Regions from separate parts of the Mesorhizobium sp. M1A.F.Ca.IN.020.03.2.1 genome, predicted to be linked through region 1. Evidence: riboswitches for the same ligand, from Rfam matches in the RefSeq annotation. Region 1 holds a riboswitch; the other holds the start of a gene.
The links. A riboswitch is a leader RNA that binds a small molecule or an ion and turns the genes downstream of it on or off. The one in region 1 is predicted to bind S-adenosylmethionine.

Region 1 (3,404 bases):
GAGACCCAGTTCCTCGGCGCGCTTGAGCGTCGATTGGCTGCGCGTCGCGACAGCGATGTGGCGCGCCAGGCCTTCCCGGCGGATGACGCGGGCCAGCGACGAACCGATCAGGCCGATGCCGACCAGCGCTATTCTTCCGAACATCGTTGCTGTCATGGTGCTTCAGCTTTTCAGAAATGTCTTGAGCGCCTCGACGACGCCGCGATTGGCCTCCTCGATGCCGATGCTCATGCGCAGCGCGTTGGGAAAGCCGTAGCCGGTGACGCGCCGCAGGATGTAGCCGCGCGCGCTGAGATAGTCGTCCGCGGCCGCTGCCGAATGCTTTTTGTTGTCGGGGAAGTGGATCAGCACGAAATTGCCGACGCTGGGCGTCACGCGCAGCCCGAGCCCGGTCAGCTCCTCGCTGACCCAGGCAAGCCACTTCTCGTTATGCGCCACGCTGCGCTCGACATGGGCGCGGTCGCGGATGGCCGCGATGCCGGCCTCGATCGCGGTTGCATTGACGTTGAAGGGCCCGCGCACCCGGTTGATGGCATCGACGATATGCGCCGGTCCGTACATCCAGCCGATGCGTGCGCCGCCGAGGCCGAGCTTGGAGAAGGTGCGGGTCATGACCACGTTCTCCGAGCTCCCGGCCAGCTCGATGCCGGCTTCATAGTCGTTGCGCCGCACATATTCGGCATAGGCCGCGTCGAGCACTAGGAGCACGCTCTTGGGCAGTCCGGCATGCAGCCGGCGCACCTCCTGGAACGGCACATAAGTGCCGGTCGGATTGTTGGGGTTGGCGAGGAACACGATCCGCGTCGCCGGCGTCACCGCGGCGAGGATTGCGTCGATGTCGGCGCGCTCGTCCGTCTCCTTGACCGCCACCGGCTTGGCGCCGGCGGCTTGGATATAGATCTTGTAAACCATGAAGGCGTGTTCGGTGAACACGGCCTCGTCTCCCGGCGCGAGATAGGTCTGCGCCAGCAGCCCCAGGATCTCGTCGGAGCCATTGGAGCAGACGATGTTTGCCGGATTGAGGCCGTGCACATCGGCGATCGCCTCGCGCAGCCGGCGGGCGGAGCCGTCGGGATAAACGTCCAATTTGGCAGCCACCTCCCGGGCGGCCTCGATCGCCTTCCGCGAGGGCCCGAGCGGATTCTCATTGGACGACAGCTTGTAGACCTTCGTCACGCCGGCCGGCGCGGTACTTTTTCCCGGCACATAGGCCTCGATGTCCATGATGCCCGCGCGGGGCGTCGGACGTGGCTGATCCTGCTTCATGTCACAAATCCGTCGAGAGGCCCTGGTTCGAGGCCGCAGCGGAAATACAGGCGGTGGCCCCGAATGTCGAGGGGCCGGCGCGCTCGCGCGTAGGCAGACCGTTGACGAAGCGCGGCGCTGGCCCTAGAAGAACAGCCGGATCTCCCGTGGTGATTTGGCCGGTCGGCTTGCAGCCACGTTAAACAATTCGCTAAAGGGCCGTTTGCAACCTGTAACCGGCTTTGCGAAGGCAGGCCGGTTTTTTGTTGTCCGTTGCCGGCCGGACGCCGTATCGCGAGATCGATGCGACTGGATGGGGAATGCAATGGCCGCTCAGCGCGCTCCAAGGACCAACCACGAGGCCGACCAACCGTCGAGCCCGGTGTTGCAGTTCGGTCCCGACAAGCCGCTAAAACTCGATGCGGGCACCGTGCTGTCGCCGTTCCAGGTCGCTTACCAGACCTACGGCGCCCTCAACGACGCCCGCTCCAACGCCATCCTCGTCTGCCACGCGCTGACCGGCGACCAGCATGTCGCCAGCACCAACCCGGTGACCGGCAAGCCGGGCTGGTGGGAGGTGCTGATCGGCCCCGGCAGGATCATCGACACCCGCCGCTTTTTTGTCATTTGCGCCAACGTCATCGGCGGCTGCCTCGGCTCCACCGGCCCGGCCTCGACCGATCCGGCGACAGGCAGGCCCTATGGGCTCGACCTGCCGATCATCACCATCCGCGACATGGTGCGGGCGCAGCTGATGCTGGTCGATCATTTCGGCATCGAGAAGCTGTTCTGCGTGCTCGGCGGCTCGATGGGCGGCATGCAGGTGCTGCAATGGGCCGCAAGCTACCCGGAACGCGTCTTCTCCGCGTTGCCGATCGCCACCGGCGCCCGCCATTCCTCGCAGAACATCGCCTTCCACGAGGTCGGGCGGCAGGCTGTCATGGCCGATCCGGACTGGCACGGCGGCAAATATCTCGATTTCGGCAGGCGGCCGGAAAAGGGGCTCGCCGTGGCGCGCATGGCCGCGCACATCACTTACCTCTCGGAAGCAGCGCTGCACCGCAAGTTCGGCCGCAACCTGCAGGATCGCGAGGCGCTGACCTTCGGCTTCGACGCCGATTTCCAGATCGAAAGCTATCTGCGCCATCAGGGCATGACCTTCGTCGACCGTTTCGACGCCAACTCCTACCTCTATCTGACCCGCGCTATGGACTATTTCGACCTCGCCGCCGACCACGGCGGACGGCTGGCCGATGCCTTCGCGGGCACTAAGACACGCTTCTGTCTCGTGTCGTTCACAAGCGACTGGCTGTTTCCGACCGAGGAAAGCCGCTCGATCGTGCATGCATTGAACGCCGCCGGCGCGTCCGTCTCCTTCGTCGAGATCGAGACCGACCGCGGCCACGACGCTTTCCTGCTCGACGAACCGGAATTGTTCGCGGCCATCAACGGCTTCATAGCCTCGGCGGCGCGCGCAAGGGGGCTCAGCCTATGAGTGGCGCGCGATCTCTGTGTCCTGGGCGCATTTCTGAGGCGCCGAGATTCCGACTGGCTGGAAATGCTCAAAGGCCGGAGGTGTGCCCATGAGCGTCAATCGCGCCCAGCGTGTCGACCTCGAAGTCGTCACCGATCTCATCCCGCCGCATTCGCGCGTGCTCGATGTCGGCTCCGGCGACGGCGTGCTTCTGGAGGTTCTGCAGGCGACCAAGCGGGTCGATGGCCGCGGCCTGGAGCTGTCGCAGCGCGGCGTCAACGAATGCGTGGCGCGCGGCCTTTCCGTCGTCCAGGGCGATGCCGACAAGGACCTCGAATTCTACCCCGACAAAGGTTTTGATTTCGTCGTCCTGTCGCAAACGCTGCAGGCGACCCGCAACCCGAAACTTGTGCTCGACGAGCTGCTTCGGATCGGCAACCGCGCGATCGTCTCCTTCCCCAATTTCGGCCATTGGCGCGTGCGCTTCTCGCTGCTGATCAAGGGCAGGATGCCGGTCACCAAGGACCTGCCCTATTCCTGGTACGACACGCCGAACATCCACTTCTGCACCATTCGCGACTTCGTCAATCTGTGCGAAGAGCTCGGCGCGACGGTCGAGAAGGCGACCGCGCTCGACGCCAACGGCCAGAAGATCGGCCTGTCGATGCCCTGGTGGTTCTGGAAC
Region 2 (3,404 bases), on a different contig from region 1:
CGACTGGGTGATCCTCGCCGATTCCAACGTGCTGATGCCCAAGGACTATGTCCAGCATCTGATGGCGGCCTGGGGGCCGGACACCGGCCTCGTCTGCTCGACGCCGATCGGCTCGCGTCCGAACGGTTTCTGGGCCGAGGTCGAATGCGCCTTCCTCAACACGCTGCAGGCGCGTTGGCAATATGCCGGCGAAGCGCTCGGCCTTGGCTTCGCGCAGGGCAAGAGCATGCTGTGGAACAAGCCGATGCTGGATGCAAATGGCGGCATCCAGGCTTTGGCCGCCGAGATCGCCGAGGACGCGGCGGCGACCAAGCTGGTCAACAGCCTTGGCCTTCGGGTCAATCTCGTGGCCGCGCCCTTCGAGCAGTCGCTCGGCCAGCGCACGCTCGCCGAAATCTGGTCGCGCCAGGCGCGCTGGGCGCGGCTGCGCCGCGTCACCTTCCCATTGTTCTTCGCGCCCGAAATCCTGACCGGTGTGGTCGTGCCGCTGCTTCTGGCGCTGATCGCGGCGGCAAGCGCCGGTGTCAGCCTGCCCACGACCGCGCTCTGCGTGCTGGCGATCGCCTATGTGCCCGAATGCATGCTCGCCTGGTCCAAGGGCTGGCATCTGTCGCCGCGCAGCGTCACCGCGATGATCGTGCGCGACGCGATGCTTCCCGCCATCTGGGCGCGCGGCTGGCTTGGCGGGGCCGTCGAATGGCGTGGCAACGCAATGACCATCCGCAACAGCGGGATGACTGAACTCGAAGAGATTGCTTGAGCCGGCTGCGGCTCAAGCGCCCTCTTTGCCGCCGTGGCGGTTCATTCCTTCGCCGCCTTCAGCGCCTGTTCGATGTCGGCGAGCAGGTCGTCGGTATCCTCCAGCCCGACGGAGAGCCTGAGCGTGCCTGGTCCGATGCCGAGCTCGGCGCGGGCCTCGTCAGTGAGGTTTTTGTGCGTCGTCGTCGCCGGATGCGTGATCAGGCTCTTTGCGTCGCCGAGGTTGTTCGAGATCAGCACGATGTCGAGCGCGTTCTGCAAGGCGAAGGCCGCCTGCTTGCCGCCCTTGACGTCGAGGCAGATCAGCGTCGAGCCGCCCGACATCTGCTTCCTGACGATATCCGCCTGGGGATGGTCGGCCCGGCCCGGATAGATGACGCGGGCGATCTCCGGCCGGCCAGCCAGGAAGTCCGCGATCTTGCCGGCGCTTTCGGTCTGGTGGCGCACGCGCAGCGGGAGCGTCTCGAGGCCTTTCAGCAGCGTCCATGCGTTGAATGGGGACAGGCTCGGGCCGGTGTGCCGGAAATAATCGTGCAGGTTCTCGTCGATCCACTTCTTGTCCGACAGGATGACGCCGCCGAGGCAGCGGCCTTGTCCGTCGATGTGCTTGGTCGCCGAGTAGACCACGATATGGGCGCCGAGCTGCAGCGGCTTCTGCTGCAGCGGCGTGGCAAAGACGTTGTCGACGATCACGCGTGCGCCGATCGAATTTGCTAAAGCGGCGACAGCGGCGATATCGACCACTTCCAACGTCGGGTTGGTCGGACTTTCCAGGAAGAACAGCTTGGTGTTCGGCCTGACCGCTTTTTCCCAATTGGCAATGTCGGTGCCGTCGATCAGCGTTGCCTCGATGCCATAGCGCGGCGCCAGCGTCTCGACTACCCAGCGGCAGGAACCGAACAGGGCTCGCGCCGCAACGATGTGATCGCCGGCCTTGACGCTGCAGAGCAGGGCGGCGGACACGGCGGCCATGCCGGAAGCGGTTGCACGTGCGTCTTCCGCGCCTTCCAGCGCGCACATGCGCTTCTCGAACATATCGACGGTCGGGTTGGCGTAGCGCGAATAGATGAAGCCGGGTTCCTCGCCCTTGAAGCGGGCCTCCGCTGCCTGGGCCGTCTCGTAGACATAGCCCTGGGTGAGATACATCGCCTCGGCGGTCTCGCCGAAGCCGGAACGCAGCGTCCCGCCATGCACGAGTGCCGTCTGAGGTTTCCAGTTACGCGTCTTGGTCATCGCCCTGCTTCCAAACACAAAAAAACCGGCCGCGACGTCGCAACCGGTCCATACGGCCTTGCGGCCCGACGGTCCTTTAGCGACTTGTTTAACGTGGCTGCAAGCCGACCGGCCAAATCACCACGGGATAACGACCCTTTAGACCTCGCCCGCGCTTGCGTCAATTGCCGGCTTGATTAAGAGGGTTGTACCAGGCAGCCTCCGCAAAAGTGTCCCGCGGTTTTGCGACAGGAAACTGCGACGACAATGACTTCGCCCGGAGCCAGACATTGCGGCAGACAGGCATTCTTCCGGATCAGGACATCGCGGCGCTCTTCCAGTCGGGCGCGCTGAAGTCGCCGCGCGCGCTCGACACCAACCAGATCCAGCCGGCCAGCCTCGATCTCAGACTTAGCGACAAGGCCTTTCGCGTGCGGGCTTCCTTTCTGCCCGGTCCCGATCATCTGGTGGCCGACAAGCTGGACCGGCTGAAGCTGCATGAGATCAACCTTGCCGAGGGCGCGGTGCTGGAGACGGGCTGCGTCTACATCGTGCCGCTGCAGGAAAGCCTGGCGCTGCCGGCGGAAGTCTCGGCTTCGGCCAACCCGAAGAGCTCGACCGGACGGCTCGACATTTTCACGCGTGTCATGACCGACCGCGGCCATGAGTTCGATAAGATCGCCGCCGGCTATCATGGCCCGCTCTATCTCGAGGTCAGCCCGCGCACCTTCCCGATCGTCGTGCGCGCCGGCTCGCGCCTGTCGCAGATCCGCTTCCGCACCGGCAATGCCGTGCTGTCGGAGAATGAGTTGCGTGACCTCCATCACGCCGAGATGCTGGTTGCGACCGAGCCGCCCAACATCTCCGGCGGCGGCATTGCGCTCTCTATCGATCTCGACGGCGACAAGGACGGCCTGGTCGGCTATCGCGGCAAGCACCACACCGGCCTCGTCGACGTCGACAAGCGCGCCGCTCAGGATGTGGTCGACTTCTGGGAACCGCTCTACAAGAGCGGGGCCGGCGAGCTCGTGCTCGACCCGGACGAGTTCTACATCCTGGTCTCTCGCGAAGCCGTGCACGTGCCGCCGCTCTATGCCGCCGAGATGACGCCTTTCGATCCGCTGGTCGGCGAGTTCCGCGTCCACTATGCCGGCTTTTTCGACCCGGGCTTCGGCCATTCCGCCGCCGGCGGCAGCGGCAGCCGCGCGGTGCTTGAAGTGCGCAGCCACGAGGTGCCGTTCATCCTCGACCACGGCCAGATCGTAGGCCGCCTCGTCTACGAGCATATGCTGAAGCGGCCGCAGGCGCTCTATGGCAGCGAGCTGGGTTCCAACTATCAGGCGCAGGGGCTGAAGCTCTCCAAGCATTTTCGCGCCGCGCGCTGATCGCCAGGCTGTGCTTGCCCGGCCTCGCGCGCCGTGCTTGGCTGCGTC

Region 2: it holds a riboswitch for S-adenosylmethionine, as region 1 does, so the genes downstream of both, EOA79_RS07285 (O-succinylhomoserine sulfhydrylase) here and EOA79_RS26595 (homoserine O-acetyltransferase) in region 1, are expected to answer to the same signal.

Annotation. Positions count from the first base shown of each region.
Region 1 covers NZ_RZSV01000237.1:3,724-7,127, reverse strand. Annotated here, with positions in the region: gene EOA79_RS26605 (prephenate/arogenate dehydrogenase family protein) at 1-156, opposite strand, end outside; gene hisC (histidinol-phosphate transaminase) at 163-1,266, opposite strand; SAM riboswitch at 1,403-1,480, shown strand; gene EOA79_RS26595 (homoserine O-acetyltransferase) at 1,571-2,740, shown strand; gene metW (methionine biosynthesis protein MetW) at 2,829-3,404, shown strand, end outside; gene EOA79_RS26585 (Stf0 family sulfotransferase) at 3,392-3,404, shown strand, end outside.
Region 2 covers NZ_RZSV01000028.1:18,757-22,160, reverse strand. Annotated here, with positions in the region: gene EOA79_RS07290 (ceramide glucosyltransferase) at 1-760, shown strand, start outside; gene EOA79_RS07285 (O-succinylhomoserine sulfhydrylase) at 802-1,992, opposite strand; SAM riboswitch at 2,049-2,126, opposite strand; gene EOA79_RS07280 (2'-deoxycytidine 5'-triphosphate deaminase) at 2,262-3,356, shown strand.